DNA from 4 places in the Bacillus cereus group sp. Bce041 genome. Region 1 is predicted to be linked to each of the others. Evidence: predicted binding sites of a transcription regulator. Region 1 holds the regulator's gene; each other region holds the start of a gene.

Region 1 (2,213 bases):
AAACAAGGTTCAGAAAATACAATGAAACTTATGGAAATTGCAAGAACGACACCTTGGTTCCTTATTGTTGTTTCTATAATTGGACCTATCTTAGAAGAAATCGTATTTAGAAAAATTCTATTCGGCACGCTTTATAAGAAGTTTAACTTCTTTATCGCAGCTATCATTAGTTCGCTTGTATTCGCAGCAATTCATTTTGATTTTACTCACTTATTGGTATACACTGCTATGGGGCTCGTATTCGCCTTCTTATATGTGAAGACGAAACGTATTATCGTTCCGATTGCAGCTCATGTTGCGATGAATACATTAGTCGCTATTGGGCAAATTTTTATGAGCAATGAACAAATTCAAGAAATGATTAAAGAAGCTGAAAAAATGCAAGGCTTTATCGGAGGATTTTTTGTATGAGAAACTCACCATTGTTCATGGCTGCACTATACTTCCTTCTTGGATGTATCTTTACACGCTTCGCCATTACGAACGTGACAGATACAATCTGGAATATGTGGACAATACTATTTGCAGTTATGGCAACAATTGATTTTAATTTGGCACTTCGCCTTATATTAGTTAAATTCACAAAGAAGAAACAATAATAAAACGCAGAGGTCGCTTCCTCTGCGTTTTATTGTGGATAGTTTTTCAAAAAGTAAACTAATGTTTGTAACTCTACAGCTAAGTCAATATGATGAATTCTAATATTCTCTGATACGTTTAATCGCGCTGGTGTGAAATTCAAAATACCGTGCACGCTTGTTTCAGCTAATCTATCTGCTACAGCTTGTGCTACTGTAGCCGGTACTGTTAATATTGCCACTTGTATATCATTTGATAATCTCTCTTCTAATTCATCTAAATGATATACAGGAATGCCCCCGATTTCTGTTCCAACTTTCTCTTCACTAACATCAAATGCCATTTCAATTTTTGTATTATTGTTTTTCGTGAAATTATAATGTAAGAAAGCGGTCCCTAAATTACCTACTCCAATAAGTGCTACACGTGTTATATCATCTTGATCAAGTGTTTCGCGGAAAAATGATAATAAATAATTTACGTTATATCCATATCCCTTTTTCCCTAACGCTCCAAAATACGAAAAATCTCTTCGTATTGTTGCGGAATCTACTTTTACTGCCTCACTCAATTCGGCCGATGAAACACGCTGCTTACCAGAAAGAGATAAGTTTTGGATAAATCGATAGTATAGAGGCAATCTTTTAGCAGTGGCTTGTGGAATCTTTTGCTGATCCATATGACCTCTCCTCTCTTCCTATCTTTATTCATATACTTTAATCAAATACAGAAGTTTAGCACTCATTAAATTCCTTGTATAATAAAGAGAAGAAGTATTCTCTCTTTATTTTAAACTATACACTATTTTTAGTATGATTGAGAAATATAAACATGGCAAAGTTAAGAAATTATTTGAGGTGAAAACATTGATTTTATTACAAGTAAACGCGCTTTCGAAATTATACGGTGCAGAAACGATTCTTGCAAACATAAAATTGGAAGTACAAACAAAAGATCGTATCGCATTAGTTGGAAGGAATGGAGCAGGAAAATCTACATTATTAAAAATTATCGCTGGTGAATTATCTCATGATGGTGGCGAAATTATAAAACCGAAAGATGTCTCAATCGGATATTTAGCTCAAAATACTGGACTAGAAACGTCTTTAACAATTTGGGATGAAATGCTAACCGTCTTTACCCACTTACAGCAAATGGAGACAAAACTTCGAAGGCTTGAGCAAGAAATGGGAAAAGAAGAAAACTTTTCAAACGAAGCTACATATGAAAGATTGTTAGCTGATTATGACCAACTACAACTCAATTATAAAGATCAAGGTGGATATCAATATGAAGCGGATATTCGCTCCATTTTAAGCGGCCTTGGCTTCCCAGTTGAAACGCACCAGACGACGATCTCTACTTTAAGCGGCGGGCAAAAAACAAGATTAGCTCTCGGGAAATTATTATTAACAAAACCAGACTTACTTATTTTGGACGAGCCTACAAACCATTTAGACATCGAAACATTAACATGGCTTGAGCAATATTTGCAAGGTTATCCTGGCGCAATATTAATCGTCTCACATGACCGTTATTTCTTAGACAAACTCGTTACACAAGTATATGAAATTTCGAATAAAGAAAGCAGACGATTTGTTGGTAACTACAGTAAATATTTAGACTTAAAATCA
Region 2 (2,213 bases), on a different contig from region 1:
TAAATTACATATAAGTGTTAAATGTCTTCTTTAGTAGAGTTATCACAACAAAGAGATTTACATACTATAACAAATTAATAGTCCTTTACAAGAAGATGAATTACTGTTGCTTTAGGAAATTAATAGTTATAAACTTATAGGCAAAGTCGAGATCCTCGCTATAAGTTTGTAAAAATAGAGTATAAATTTATTATACTTTATTAAATTTTTTATACATGAATAGGAGTGATATTTATGCAACTAAAAAATGTAACACCTATGGGATTAAATGATGATGTATTCAAAACAATTATTAATAAAACTGAAAATACATTTCCATCATTTTTTTTCATTAATCCGTCAGGTAATGTTGTCATACCAAAATATTTGAACAAGGATATTTGTATGTATGCAGTTTTCGGTGAAACAATGGTTATAATTGATAATGAAATTGAGATATTAAGGCATCAACAAATATTGTATTTTAATGCTGAGGTGTACATTGAATTGAGAAATAATACAACTGAGAATGTAATTGTATATATTGATGGTGTAAATAAGTAATTATTGATTAGAATTATTATAAATATTTGTGAAATACTTCACAAAAAATACACAATAAAAAATAGTCATTTCATGTATAGTAGGAGTAGTTGAAAATTTCATATTATTATTTGTGAAATACTTCACATGTTTTAAACTTTTACTTAATAGGCAAGATGAAAACAATAAGTTCCAACATTTTAAATCTATTTTTATAGTGATCTGGAGGCTTTAATATGACAAACAAGACAGATGAAAAAGAAGTACAAGCAATGGTCAACGTAGTAATTAAAGATGAAAATGATGTACAAGAAGTTGTTAATACTTTAGTTGAAAATGGAAAAGAAGCACTAAAAGCACTGGAATCTTATACGCAAGAGCAAGTAGATCATATTGTTCATGAAATGGCACTATCTGGATTAGATCAACATATGCCATTAGCAAAAATGGCGGTTGAGGAAACTGGTCGAGGTGTGTATGAGGATAAATGTACAAAGAACATATTTGCGACTGAATATATTTGGCATAGCATAAAAAAAGATAAGACTGTAGGAATTATTCATGAAGATCCACATGAAGAAGTCATCGAAATTGCCGAACCAGTAGGTGTAGTTGCTGGTGTGACACCAGTAACGAATCCTACTTCAACAACTATGTTTAAAGCAATTATTGCAATGAAAACACGAAATCCAATTATTTTCGCTTTTCATCCATCTGCTCAGCAATGCTCTGTTGCAGCGGCTAAAATTTTAAGAGATGCTGCAATTAAGGCAGGGGCACCGGAGAATTGCATTCAATGGATCGAAAAACCTTCTGTTGAGGCAACAAAAAGATTAATGAACCATGAGGGGGTTGCACTTGTTCTTGCAACCGGGGGTGCTGGAATGGTGAAATCAGCATATTCTACAGGGAAACCGGCCTTAGGGGTAGGACCTGGGAATGTACCTTGTTATTTAGAGAAATCAGCACATGTAAAACGAGCTGTAAATGATTTAATTTTATCAAAAACATTTGATAATGGTATGATTTGTGCTTCTGAACAAGCAATCATTGTAGATAAAGAAATCTATAATAGTGTAAAAAAAGAAATGCAAGACAACAATTGTTATTTTGTTACCGAAGAAGAGAGAATAAAACTAGAGAAGCTTGTTATTAATGAAAATACATGTGCAGTAAATAGTGATATCGTTGGGAAATCAGCACATTATATTGCATCATTAGTAGGCATTAAGGTACCAGAAGATACAAAAATACTTGTAGCTGAAATTAAGGGAGTGGGTACAGAATATCCACTATCACGTGAAAAATTGAGCCCAGTATTAGCTTGTATCAAAGCAAATTCACAAGAAGAAGGATTTAAATACTGTGAAGAAATGTTAAATTTAGGTGGCTTAGGGCATTCAGCGGTTATTCATTCTACAAATAAAGAAGTACAAAAACAATTTGGTTTAAGAATGAAAGCTTGTCGCCTTATTGTAAATTCACCATCAGCACAAGGTGGGATTGGTGATATATATAACGCATTTATTCCATCTTTAACATTAGGTTGTGGATCATACGGTAAAAATTCTGTTTCTCAAAACGTAACAGCTACACATTTAATAAATGTAAAGCGTTTGGCGAATAGAAAAAATAATATGCAATGGTTCAAATTACCACCTAAGGTTTTTTTTGAAAAACATGCGACACAA
Region 3 (2,213 bases), on a different contig from region 1:
GGGCAACGACAATTGTATATAAAGAAGCACTCGGAAATGATGTGGGGCGCTCACTTGGAACGTATTTTGCAAAAGGAGAAATTGTGTTATTTATAGATGGCGATTTTGTTATTCCAGCGAGTGAGCTATATCCTTTTGCGAAAGCTATTGCAGATGGAACAGATGTTGCATTAAATGATCTAAATCATTATTTAGATTTAAGAGTACCGCTTCATCTTGTAACTGCATTTAAATATGCATTAAATTTAGCTTGTGATAGAAAAGATCTAGGCGTAGGCTCTCTTATCGCTGTACCGAATGCGTTTAGCCGTAAGTGTTTGAAAGAAATTGGGTATAGATCTTTACTGGCGCCGTGTGTAGCCCAAGTGAAAGCTATTCTTTCAGGATTTGAAGTTGCATGTGTAAGTCGTGTTGAGGTCGATAAGATGAACCGTATTCGTCCCAGTGAACATTTTGCTAAAATAGGTCATCCACCAGCTGTACTTCGAATTATAGGTGATCATATAGAAGGACTAGATCAAATAATTGCATTAACAGACAATCGTGGCGGATTCTATGATGGCAATAGAAAAAGAGATGTTTTATAGAAGTAACAAAAAAAGTGTACAACATGTGTACACTTTTTTGTTCTGTTATAAAAACTATAACAGATTAGGAGATAAGAGTATTACAGCTCTACAATGGGTATTGTTCTTATATTACAAAATAGGACTCGTATATAAGGATACCAAAAAAATACAATTAAGGAAAGGGTTAATTTTAAAGACTTTTAAATGAAGTTAACACTATATATATAGTAGTTTGCTCAATATTTCACAAACATGTCACAACTATTTCGTTCACTTTCGTAAAAAAGTAGTATTCTAAGTGTGTAAGCTGTTATATAAAAAATCTTAGTCCTGTACTAATCAAAAATGGAGGAGATTAGGATGACTCAAGTATTAGAAAATGTTAAAAACGCATGGGAAAACTTTAAAGGTGAAAAATGGAAAGCAGAGATTGATGTTCGCGATTTCATTTTAAATAATGTAAACGTTTTCGAAGGGGACGAATCTTTCTTAGCAGAAGCAACTGAAGCAACGAAACAACTTTGGGATCAAGTAATGGATTTAACAACGAAAGAACGTGAAAACGGTGGCGTTCTTGATATGGATACAAAAATTGTTTCTTCTATTACATCACATGACCCAGGATACTTAAATAAAGATATTGAAAAAGTAGTCGGTTTCCAAACTGATAAACCATTTAAACGTTCTTTACAACCATATGGTGGTATTCGTATGGCAGAACAAGCTTGTGAATCTTATGGATACGAAATGGATAAAGAACTTAGTCGTATTTTTAGAGAGTGGAGAAAAACTCATAACCAAGGTGTATTTGATGCATACACACCAGAAATGAGAAATGCACGTAAATCAGGTGTTATTACTGGTCTTCCAGATGCATACGGACGTGGACGTATTATCGGTGACTATCGCCGAGTAGCGTTATATGGTATTGATCATTTAATTGAAGCGAAAAAAGCTGATTTGAATTTAACTGGTGGTGTAATGAGCGAAGATACGATGCGTTTACGCGAAGAGTTATCTGAGCAAATGCGTGCACTTCAAGAGTTAAAAGAAATGGCTGCTTCTCATGGCTTCGATATTTCTAAGCCAGCAACAAATGCACAAGAAGCATTCCAATGGTTATACTTCGCATACCTTGCAGCGATTAAAGAACAAAACGGAGCTGCAATGAGTCTTGGACGTACTTCTACATTCTTAGATATTTACATTGAAAGAGATTTAGCAAATGGTACTTTAACAGAAGAAGAAGTACAAGAAATTGTAGATCACTTCATTATGAAATTACGTCTTGTGAAATTCGCAAGAACACCTGATTATAATGAATTATTCTCTGGTGACCCAACTTGGGTAACTGAATCTATCGGTGGTATGGCATTAGATGGTCGTCCATTAGTAACAAAGAACTCATTCCGTTTCTTGCATACATTAGATAATTTAGGACCAGCTCCAGAACCCAACTTAACTGTTCTTTGGTCTAAACAATTACCAGAGAACTTTAAAAACTACTGTGCGAAAATGTCTATTAAAACATCAGCAATTCAATATGAGAATGATGACATTATGCGTCCTGAATACGGCGATGATTACGGTATTGCATGTTGCGTATCTGCAATGAGAATCGGTAAACAAATGCAGTTCTTCGGA
Region 4 (2,213 bases), on a different contig from region 1:
CCAAACCGTTCCCGTCAAAGTAGGAGATTATATTGAGTTTACTCATATAGAGGGAGAAGCACAAAAGGAAAAGACACGTGCCACACTTACAAATCTTGAGAATAGTAAACAGGAATTTGTGGGTAAGAAAAAAACATATCAAGTTACTCCTACGGGATTATTAATAAAATAGATTAAAAGGATGTCTAAAAAAATAGAATTTTTTTGGACATCTTTTTTATTATTAAAAAAGCATTAATTATTGATAGTGATGTATGATGAATTCTATAGGCCCATTAAATATTATATATATCTATACATAATCAAAAAATTAAGTTATAACTAATGTTCCAAGGATCGACACATCTATTTTTGTTTAATCATGTTATACTTTTCACAAGTGAAACGCTACAATATCAAATCCTAGTTTTATGACATCCTTCTGTTGCCACAGTCTATAAAAGGTCAATTCCATTGGGGTTGACTTTTTATAGTTGTAGCAGAAAGCTATAAACGTCCATATTTTTTTATAGGATAAATGTTGTAATTTCACGTACCGTACTTATGAATATATAAATAATTACAACAAACATTAGTCTATATGTAGCTTTTATGGTATATAACTTTTAAATAGATAATATTTGATATTCTCGTGATATTTTAAATTATGGTTAAAAGAAAAGACAGTAAAAGTAGTTTGTTAATACATAAAGTTATTGGTAATATTTAGTGGTTAATCGAAGTGTTGTTAAAAGCATGAATAGAATTAATACACCAAAATTGAAGAACTAAGGCACATCATTGTGAAGATGTTCACAATGATGTGCCTTAGTTCTTCAAAATTATTTCAAAAGGAGGTTATAGGTAATGAAAAGAATTATAACACTGAGCACTTGTAAACTGCAAGATACTATAAAACATGGTGGATGTGGTGCATGTCAGACATCTTGTCAGTCCGCTTGTAAAACCTCATGTGGAGTTGCAAATCAAAAGTGTGAAAATACAATAAATAGATAGGAAACAAGTAGTATTGTACGCAGTTATATTTTATTGGGCGGCAATCTTTATGAAAAAGGAGTTTGATTATCCAGTATGATTCATCAATATAAATTAAATGGATACAATATCGTATTAGATACTTATAGCGGGTCGGTACATGTTGTTGACGATCTTGCTTATGAAATAATTATGCTATATGAGAATACTCCTATGGAAGAAATCCTGTCAACGATACAAGAAAAGTATAAATATGATTTCCACGTTTCCGAGAAGGAAATTCGAGAAACAATTGCGGATATTGAAGAACTAAAAAGAGATGGGAAGCTTTTTACCGATGATGATTATAAGGATCTTTCAATTGATTTGATAAATCGTCCCACTTATGTGAAGGCTCTTTGCCTTAATGTCGCGCATACATGTAATCTGTCGTGTGAATACTGCTTTGCTAGCCAAGGAAAATACAATGGAAATAGGGCCATCATGAGTTATGAAGTTGGAAAAAGAGCCATCGATTTTCTATTAGAAAACTCAGGTAATCATCGAAATCTCGATGTTGATTTTTTTGGTGGGGAGCCACTCATGGCGTGGAAGACTGTCAAACAGATTGTCGTCTATGCAAGAAATAAAGAAAAAGAGTACAAAAAAACTTTTCGTTTTACCTTTACTACAAATGGTATGCTGCTTAATGATGAAATTACTGACTTCTTGAATCAGGAAATGCACAATGTTGTATTAAGCCTTGATGGAAGAAAAAAAGTTCATGATTATCTACGTAAAACTGTCAATGGGAAGGGTAGCTACAATTATATCGTTCCAAAGTTTCAGGAATTTGTTGAAAAGCGTGGAGATAAAGAATACTATGTACGTGGAACCTATACTCATAATAATGTCGATTTTACCAATGATATTTATCACATCGCTGATCTAGGTTTTAATAAGATCTCAATGGAACCAGTTATCTGTAATCCACGAGAACCATACGCGCTCGGTGAAGAAAATCTTTTGGAAATTTACAATCAATATGAAATTCTCTCGAAGGAAATGCTAAACCGTGAGGAAAAAGGCAACGGTTTTACTTTCTATCATTACATGCTTGACCTTTCAGAAGGCCCATGTGTTCAAAAGAGAATTTCTGGTTGCGGTTCTGGAACTGAATACCTTGCTATTACCCCATGGGGGGAGATATTTCCTTGTCATCAGTTTGTTGGGGAAGAAGAATATAGTATGGGGAATAT

What was found. Region 1 encodes Rex, which represses fermentation and respiration genes when NADH is low (regulators of the CRP and FNR family bind a similar motif). Its sites were predicted from a motif close to TTGTGAAATATTTCACAA; they were not measured.
Region 2: a site for Rex is predicted at 570-587, ahead of adhE (bifunctional acetaldehyde-CoA/alcohol dehydrogenase). Genes of this name have one in related genera too.
Region 3: a site for Rex is predicted at 802-819, ahead of pflB (formate C-acetyltransferase). Genes of this name have one in related genera too.
Region 4: a site for Rex is predicted at 781-798, ahead of scfA (six-cysteine ranthipeptide SCIFF). Genes of this name have one in related genera too.

Annotation. Positions count from the first base shown of each region.
Region 1 is NZ_JBQXON010000032.1:9,003-11,215, forward strand. Features, by position in the region: gene ACUN13_RS31335 (CPBP family intramembrane glutamic endopeptidase) at 1-411, shown strand, start outside; gene ACUN13_RS31340 (YdiK family protein) at 408-599, shown strand; gene ACUN13_RS31345 (redox-sensing transcriptional repressor Rex) at 629-1,258, opposite strand; gene ACUN13_RS31350 (ABC-F family ATP-binding cassette domain-containing protein) at 1,446-2,213, shown strand, end outside.
Region 2 is NZ_JBQXON010000020.1:28,581-30,793, forward strand. Features, by position in the region: gene ACUN13_RS29200 (hypothetical protein) at 235-543, shown strand; gene adhE (bifunctional acetaldehyde-CoA/alcohol dehydrogenase) at 795-2,213, shown strand, end outside.
Region 3 is NZ_JBQXON010000007.1:28,310-30,522, reverse strand. Features, by position in the region: gene ACUN13_RS21165 (glycosyltransferase family 2 protein) at 1-587, shown strand, start outside; gene ACUN13_RS21160 (hypothetical protein) at 556-777, shown strand; gene pflB (formate C-acetyltransferase) at 930-2,213, shown strand, end outside.
Region 4 is NZ_JBQXON010000024.1:38,297-40,509, reverse strand. Features, by position in the region: gene ACUN13_RS30300 (putative mucin/carbohydrate-binding domain-containing protein) at 1-172, shown strand, start outside; gene scfA (six-cysteine ranthipeptide SCIFF) at 847-996, shown strand; gene scfB (thioether cross-link-forming SCIFF peptide maturase) at 1,072-2,213, shown strand, end outside.